2 linked regions of the Microlunatus soli genome follow. The protein of the gene in region 1 interacts with the protein of each later gene in a pairwise test. Links are inferred from orthologs where the notes say so. Each region holds a gene or a part of one and is shown on either strand. Other genes may lie near its edges. The genes, in order: BLU38_RS11445 and BLU38_RS10315.

What was found.
Region 2: the proteins of BLU38_RS11445 (region 1) and BLU38_RS10315 interact in binary tests that used the Escherichia coli proteins (3 or more experiments, as listed by UniProt). The link is inferred for Microlunatus soli from one-to-one orthologs.

Annotation. Positions count from the first base shown.
Region 1 is NZ_LT629772.1:2,473,700-2,476,965, reverse strand. The notes cover bases 254-3,202. They hold BLU38_RS11445 (1,4-dihydroxy-2-naphthoyl-CoA synthase), read left to right. Parts: upstream 254-1,239; coding sequence 1,240-2,166; downstream 2,167-3,202. Other genes in these bases: BLU38_RS11440 (GlxA family transcriptional regulator), read right to left, coding at 2,189-3,202; BLU38_RS11450 (NYN domain-containing protein), read right to left, coding at 254-1,165. In the rest of the region: BLU38_RS11455 (VOC family protein), read left to right, coding at 1-181; more of BLU38_RS11450, read right to left, coding at 191-253; more of BLU38_RS11440, read right to left, coding at 3,203-3,217. UniProt on the Escherichia coli protein: Converts o-succinylbenzoyl-CoA (OSB-CoA) to 1,4-dihydroxy-2-naphthoyl-CoA (DHNA-CoA).
Region 2 is NZ_LT629772.1:2,209,364-2,212,680, reverse strand. Bases 1-3,000 are described here. They hold BLU38_RS10315 (NAD-dependent epimerase/dehydratase family protein), read right to left. Parts: upstream 1,999-3,000; coding sequence 1,003-1,998; downstream 1-1,002. Other genes in these bases: BLU38_RS10310 (Gfo/Idh/MocA family protein), read right to left, coding at 1,995-3,000; BLU38_RS10320 (DegT/DnrJ/EryC1/StrS family aminotransferase), read right to left, coding at 1-1,006. Outside these bases: more of BLU38_RS10310, read right to left, coding at 3,001-3,071. UniProt on the Escherichia coli protein: Catalyzes the interconversion between ADP-D-glycero-beta-D-manno-heptose and ADP-L-glycero-beta-D-manno-heptose via an epimerization at carbon 6 of the heptose.

The sequences.
Region 1 (3,266 bases):
CTTCTACGTGGTCACCGATCGGGTCGATGAGATCTTCCAACGGGTGCAGGCATCCGGGGCGAAGGTCCTGCGGGAGCCGACCGACACCGACTACGGCAACCACGAATTCTCCTGCGCCGACCCGGAGGGAAACCTGTGGTCCTTCGGGACCTATCGCGGAGAGCCGCCGACCGGTTCCTGATCGAACGGCTCAGTGCATCTCGTTCAGCCGGGTCCAGAACGCCGACCGCAGCGTCCGACGGATCGGCTGCAGGTCGGTGCTCGGCTCGCCGATCCTGCTGGCGCAGTCCTTGAGCAACACCACATCGAGATGGCGTGGCAACACCGGCTCGTCGGACTTGATCTCCTCCAGTTGCGCTTCGGTGGTCGTCTCGAACAGCTTCTCGGCCACGATCCGGCCGACTTCGTCGGCGGCCTGCAACAGCTCGGCGGTCACCACGGTCGTCCGCTGGGCGATCGCCGACGTGTCGGTGCTGCCCGAGCCGTCCGGAGTCTGCCCGTTCCCGTTCGTCCGGCCCGCGGCCGGTGTGATCGGGTGACTGCGGGCCAGGACGCTCGGATCGGGGCGGGACACGGCGCCGGGGCCGACCGTCGCCGGCGTCGGAGCCGCGGACCGGGTCGGATGGAAATGCTCGGAGATCAACGAGGTGGGCAACCGCAGCAGGCCGTCGACCTGGAGTGCCAGCTGTTCGGCGACCGACATCACCCCGAGTCGATGATCGGCGTCCTCGATGCCGACCAGCTTGACCTTCATCCCGAGATCCTGAGCGGCCTCGATCGCCTCGGTCAGGTCGTCGTCACCGGTCAGCAGGTAGGCGGTGCAGGCGGCCCGGTTCCGCGCAACACCGATCAGGTCCAGGGCGAGTCGGAGGTCGACGCCCTTCTGGCTCCCGCTGACGCCGATCCGGCCCAACCGGACCTTGACGTCGGGCAGCAGCGCGATCTGTTTGTGCTGTGGGGTGAAGGCGGCGTCGGGCGTTGCGTCGTACCAGTAGATCCGCAACGGATCCAGCCCGCAGTCGGCCGCGACCTGTTCGACGATCGCGGTGATCAACGGCCCGACCTCGACCGTCGTCGCCGAGCGCAGCGACGTCCCGGACACCCGGGTGCCGCCCGCTCCGAGCAGAAATCCGGCATCGACAAAGATCGCGCAGCGTCCGTCCATGCCAGCCGACCCTACAGAGCTTCGGGTCGGTCGGCGTTCATCCGGCGCGGTTGGCTCCGAGTACGGTGTGTCGGGTGACGCAGGCTGCTCCCGATCCCTCCTCGATCGCCAACCCGTTCCGGCCGGATGTCTGGGAACCCGTTGCCGGTTTCGACTTCACCGACATCAGCTATCACCGTGCCAAGGCCGCGCCGGTGGTGCGGATCGCCTTCGACCGGCCCGAGGTGCGCAACGCCTTCCGGCCGCACACCGTTGACGAGTTGGCCACCGCTCTTGATCATGCTCGGACTTCCTCCGACGTCGGAGCGGTGTTGTTGACCGGCAACGGCCCGTCACCGAAGGACGGCGGTTGGGCGTTCTGCAGCGGCGGCGATCAGCGGATCCGAGGCCGGGCGGGTTACCAGTACGCCGACGGCGAGACCGCCGAGGAGGTCGACCCGGCCAAGCTCGGACGACTGCACATCCTGGAAGTGCAGCGGATGATCAGATTCATGCCCAAGGTGGTGATCGCGCTGGTCAGTGGCTGGGCGGCCGGCGGCGGACACAGCCTGCATGTGGTCTGTGATCTGACCCTGGCCAGCGCCGAACATGCCCGGTTCAAGCAGACCGATGCCGACGTCGGTTCCTTCGACGGCGGTTTCGGCTCGGCCTATCTGGCCCGACAGGTGGGGCAGAAACGAGCCCGGGAGATCTTCTTCCTCGGGCGTGCCTATGACGCCGAGGAAGGCAAGCAGCTGGGCATGGTGAACGAGGTCGTCCCGCATGCCGATCTGGAGCAGGTCGGCCTGGAATGGGGCAAGATCATCTGCCAGAAGAGCCCGACGGCGCAACGAATGCTGAAATTCGCCTTCAACGCCATCGACGACGGCCTGGTCGGCCAACAGGTGTTCGCGGGCGAGACGACCCGGTTGGCCTACATGACCGACGAAGCGGTCGAGGGACGCAACGCGTTCCTGGAGAAGCGCGACCCCGACTGGACCGAGTTTCCCTACTATTACTGAGCCCGAATCCACCGACGTGCGGCTACTGCGCGACGGTGGATTCAGGCTGAACGATCGGCTCACCGCCGAACGACTTACGGTAGGCCAGCGGTGACAGTCCGTAGGTGATCTTGAGGTGATGGCGCAGTGACGCCGGTGAACCGAGTCCGGAGCTCGTCGCCACCCGTTCGATCGGCAGGTCGGTGGTCTCCAGCAGCTCCGCAGCCCGTGCGACCCGCTGTCGGATCAACCATTCGCCGGGCGTCTGCCCGGTCTCGATCCGGAAGCGTCGGGTGAAGGTCCGAACGCTCATCGACGCCTGCCGGGCCATCTCGGCCAGCGCGATCGGACGATCGAGGTTCTCCAACATCCACGCCCTGACCGACGCGGTACCGCCACGGACCACGTCCGGCAGCGGTGCCTCGATGAACTGCGCCTGGCCGCCGTCCCGCCACGCCGGCACGACCAGATGGCGGGCCACCGCGTTGGCCACCGCCGCGCCGTGGTCCCGGCGCAGCACATGCAGACAGAGATCGATGCCGGCGGCCAGCCCGGCCGAGGTCAGGACGTCACCGTCGTCGATGAACAACGCGCTCGGGTCGACCCGGACGTCGGGATGCTCGGCCGCCAGCTGGGCCGAGCTGGCCCAATGGGTCGTCGCCGGCCGGTGGCGGAGCCGACCGGCCGCGGCCAGCGCGAACGCACCGGTGCAGATCGACATCCAGCGTGCCCGGTCCGGCACCAGGTCGAGTGCCGCCGCGGTGGCGTCGTCGAGTCGACCGGCGTCGCGGATCACCGGATTCCGGGTGCCGGGGATGACCACGGTGTCGGCCGATGCCAGCGCCGACGCCGGTGCGCTGGGCGTGATTCCGTAGCCGAGCGTGCTGGCGGCCGTGCTGTCGTCCGGGGTCACCAACGACACCCGGTACAGCCGCTGCCCGGCGGCATCGACGGCGGTGCTGAAGGCCTGCACCGGGATCGTGGCGTCGAAGCCGATCACCGGTGGGATGGCCAGGACGACGACGTGATGGCGACCGTGGTCGGGTGGCGTCGGCGCGGATACGGACGGCATGGCCAGATTCTGTCACGGATTGGCGATCTGGCCACTGGTCTGTCGGATC
Region 2 (3,317 bases), 260 kb from region 1 along the record:
GCCGATGCGCGGCCATGATCCCGCGCCGCGCGGAGATGCCCACTTCGGCCAACGCGAGCAGCAGGCCCTCCCGGTCCAACGGGTAGTCGGCGTCGACCTCCAGCCACAGGGATTGGAAGTTCGCGGTGCCGCAGGCCGGGTCGTCGACCAGTCGGATCCCGCGGACGTCGGTCAGCTGCTGCCGGTAGTAGGCCGCATTCTGGCGGCGCCGTTGCACGGCGTCGGGCAGTTTGGCCAGTTGCACCAGTCCGACCGCCGCCTGCAGATCGGTCATCCGGAAGTTGAAGCCGACCTCGCCGAACTCCTCCGGCGGTGACACCAGGTCGGCGTGACGGTCTGCGGCCGAGGCACTCATCGCGTGCTCCCGCAGCCGACGCGCTCGGATCGCCCAGTCCGGGCGGCTGGTGGTGATCATGCCCCCCTCACCGGTGGTCAAGATCTTGCGCGGATGGAACGACCAGGCCGCGATCTCCGCGCCCGATCCGACAGGCCGCCCGTGGTAGGTCGACCCGGCCGCGCACGCCGCGTCCTCGATCACGACGATCCCGCGCGGATCGCAGATCGCACGGATCGGATCAAGATCAACAGGGATTCCACCCTGATCGACGACGATCACTGCTCGGGTGGCATCGGTGACGGCTGCCTGCAGAGTGTCGACAGTCACGTTGCCGGTTGCAGCGTCGACGTCGGCAAACACCGGACGGGCGCCGACGTAGGTCGGCGCGTTGGCCGTCGCGATGAACGATAAGGACGGGACGACGACGTCGTCGCCTGCACCGACACCGGCGACCAGCAACGCCACCTGCAGCGCGTTGGTGCAGCTGGACGTGGCGACAGCGTCGGTGGCCTGCATGGCCTCGGCGAACGCACGCTCGAACTCCGCCACCCGTGGGCCCTGGGCGACCCAACCGGACTGCAGCACCTCGGTGACGGCCGCGACCTCATCCTCACCGAGCCACGGCTTCATGACGTTGATCCGCGGCAACGCCTCGGCGGCCGTCGTCATGCCGGTACGGCCGTTCGTTGCGCAGCGATCTCCGCCCGGAGTGGCCGCCACCAGTCGACCAGTCGGGCCAGGCCTTCCTGCAGCCCGATCCGTGCCTCGAAGTGCAGATCGCGACGGGCTGCCGTGGTGTCGGCGAGCCGTCGTACGACATTGTTCACCGCCCGCTCGGGTCCGAACTCGACACCGAGATCGGAGTCCATCACCTTCAACAGCGCCTCGGCCAGTCCGAGCAGACTGGTCTCCTCGCCGCTGGCGATGTTGTAGACACCTTCGACCACGTCGCTGCCGGCCGCCAGTACGTTGGCCCGAGCGATGTCGGGCACGCAGACGAAATCCATCGTCTGCTGACCGTCGCCGAAGATCAACGGCGGTTTGCCGTCGGCGATCCGTTCCATCCACCGCACCAGCACCTCGGTGTACAGGCCGTGAACATCCATCCGCGGCCCGTAGACGTTGAAGTAGCGCAAGAGGACATAGTCCAGTCCACGCATCGCCCGGAAGCTGCGGATCAGGCCTTCGTTGAACGACTTCGACGCGCCGTACATCGTGTCGTTGTTGTGGTGATGATGTCGCTCCGAGGTGGGGAACTGTTCGGCCATCCCGTAGACCGATGCGCTCGACGCGGCGACCAGTTTGTTGATCTTGTGATCGGCAGCGGCCTCGACCACGTTGAAGGTCCCGTCGACCAGCACCTGCAGGGCCAACCGCGGCTCCTCGGCACACTGGGTGATCCGGATCGCGGCCTGATGGAACACCAGGTCCTTGCCCTTGGTCAGATCATGGACGAGATCACGATCGCCGATGTCGCCGCGATAGAGGTTGACCTTGCCCGACACCAAGGCATCGTCGAGGTTGGCCACTCGGCCCCGGACGAGGTTGTCCAGCACGTCGATGTGCGCGACGCCGGCGTCCAACAGTTGATCGACCAGGGTGGATCCGATCGTCCCGGCTCCGCCGGTGACCAGCACCTCGGCTGCCTCCAGGTCACTCATGCTTCTGCTCCTGCCAGGATCGGTTCGATCGCCTCCGTGCTGGCGATCGGCGAGGGTGCGCCCGAGCAGCGCAGGCTGGCGCTGGCGGCCTCGAGCACCGACAGCACCCGGAGTCCGGACTCGCCGCTGGTGCGCGCCGGTCGGCTGTCCCGGATCGAGATCGCAAACTCGCTCACAACACCGGCGAGCGCCTCGGTCTCGGGCAGCGCGGGCGCCCAGGTGTCACCCAGTCGATAGGAGATGTTGGAGGCCGTGCTGTCGGCGGATCCCTTTGACTGTAGGGCGAGGTCGACACCTCGGTCGTAGACGCTCACCCGTTGCTGTGGGTTGAGGTCGTCCCAGACCAGGGTCCGGCGGGTGCCGCCGATGACCATCTGCCTGATCTTGGTCGGGCTCAGCCAGTTGACGTGGATGTGCGCCATCGCGCCGCCGGCCAGCGGCAGGCTGAGGTAGCCGACACAGGACTTGCCGGTCCGCAACGGATCTGCGCCGTGGGCCGCGACCGTCGCCGCGTCCAGCCCGTTCGGCAGGACGAAGTCCAAGATCGACAGGTCGTGCGGCGCGAGGTCCCAGAAGACGTCGACGTCGGGTTGGATCAGGCCAAGGTTGATCCGAACGCTGTCTACGAAGAGGATGTCGCCCAGGAAGCCCTCCTGGACCAGTTCCCTGATCTTGAGGACCGCTGGGGTGTAGCAGTAGGTGTGGTCGGCCATCAGCGTCAAGCCCCGCCGCTCGGCCTCGCGGACCATGTCGACGCCGCGCCCGCGTTGGTCGGCCAGCGGTTTCTCCACCATCACGTGCTTGCCGGCCCGTAAAGCCGACATCACGACGGCATGGTGGGTCCGAGCCGGAGTGGCCACCGCGATCGCGTCGACAGTCGGGTCGGCGAGGACGTCGTCCAGGCTGGTGGTGACCGGTACGCCGCCGACGGCATCGGCGACCCGCTGCGCGCGTTCGGAGTCGAGATCGCAGATCGTCGAGAGTTCCCAATCGGGGCTTGATCTGAAGTTGCGCGCCAGGTTGGGACCCCAATACCCGGCCCCGACCACGGCCACGCAGAGACGCTGGTTCACAGACTTCCTCCCGATAGACCCGAACCCACGTTGTTGCTCGTCGGGAGGTGCGCCTGGACGTGCGAAACCGGACCCAGGCGTCAACCCAGCCCGAGCGTCGCGCGTCCAGAGCGCGGCCACAGACAAACTTGTACAAGCCCCCCGACTTGTCCGTATGCGACAAGGCTAAGGGTCCGCTCGATGCGCCGTCGGAAGATTGAGAAATTTGTGGGGACAAGTTCTGGATCCCCTGCAAGTGAAGGGATC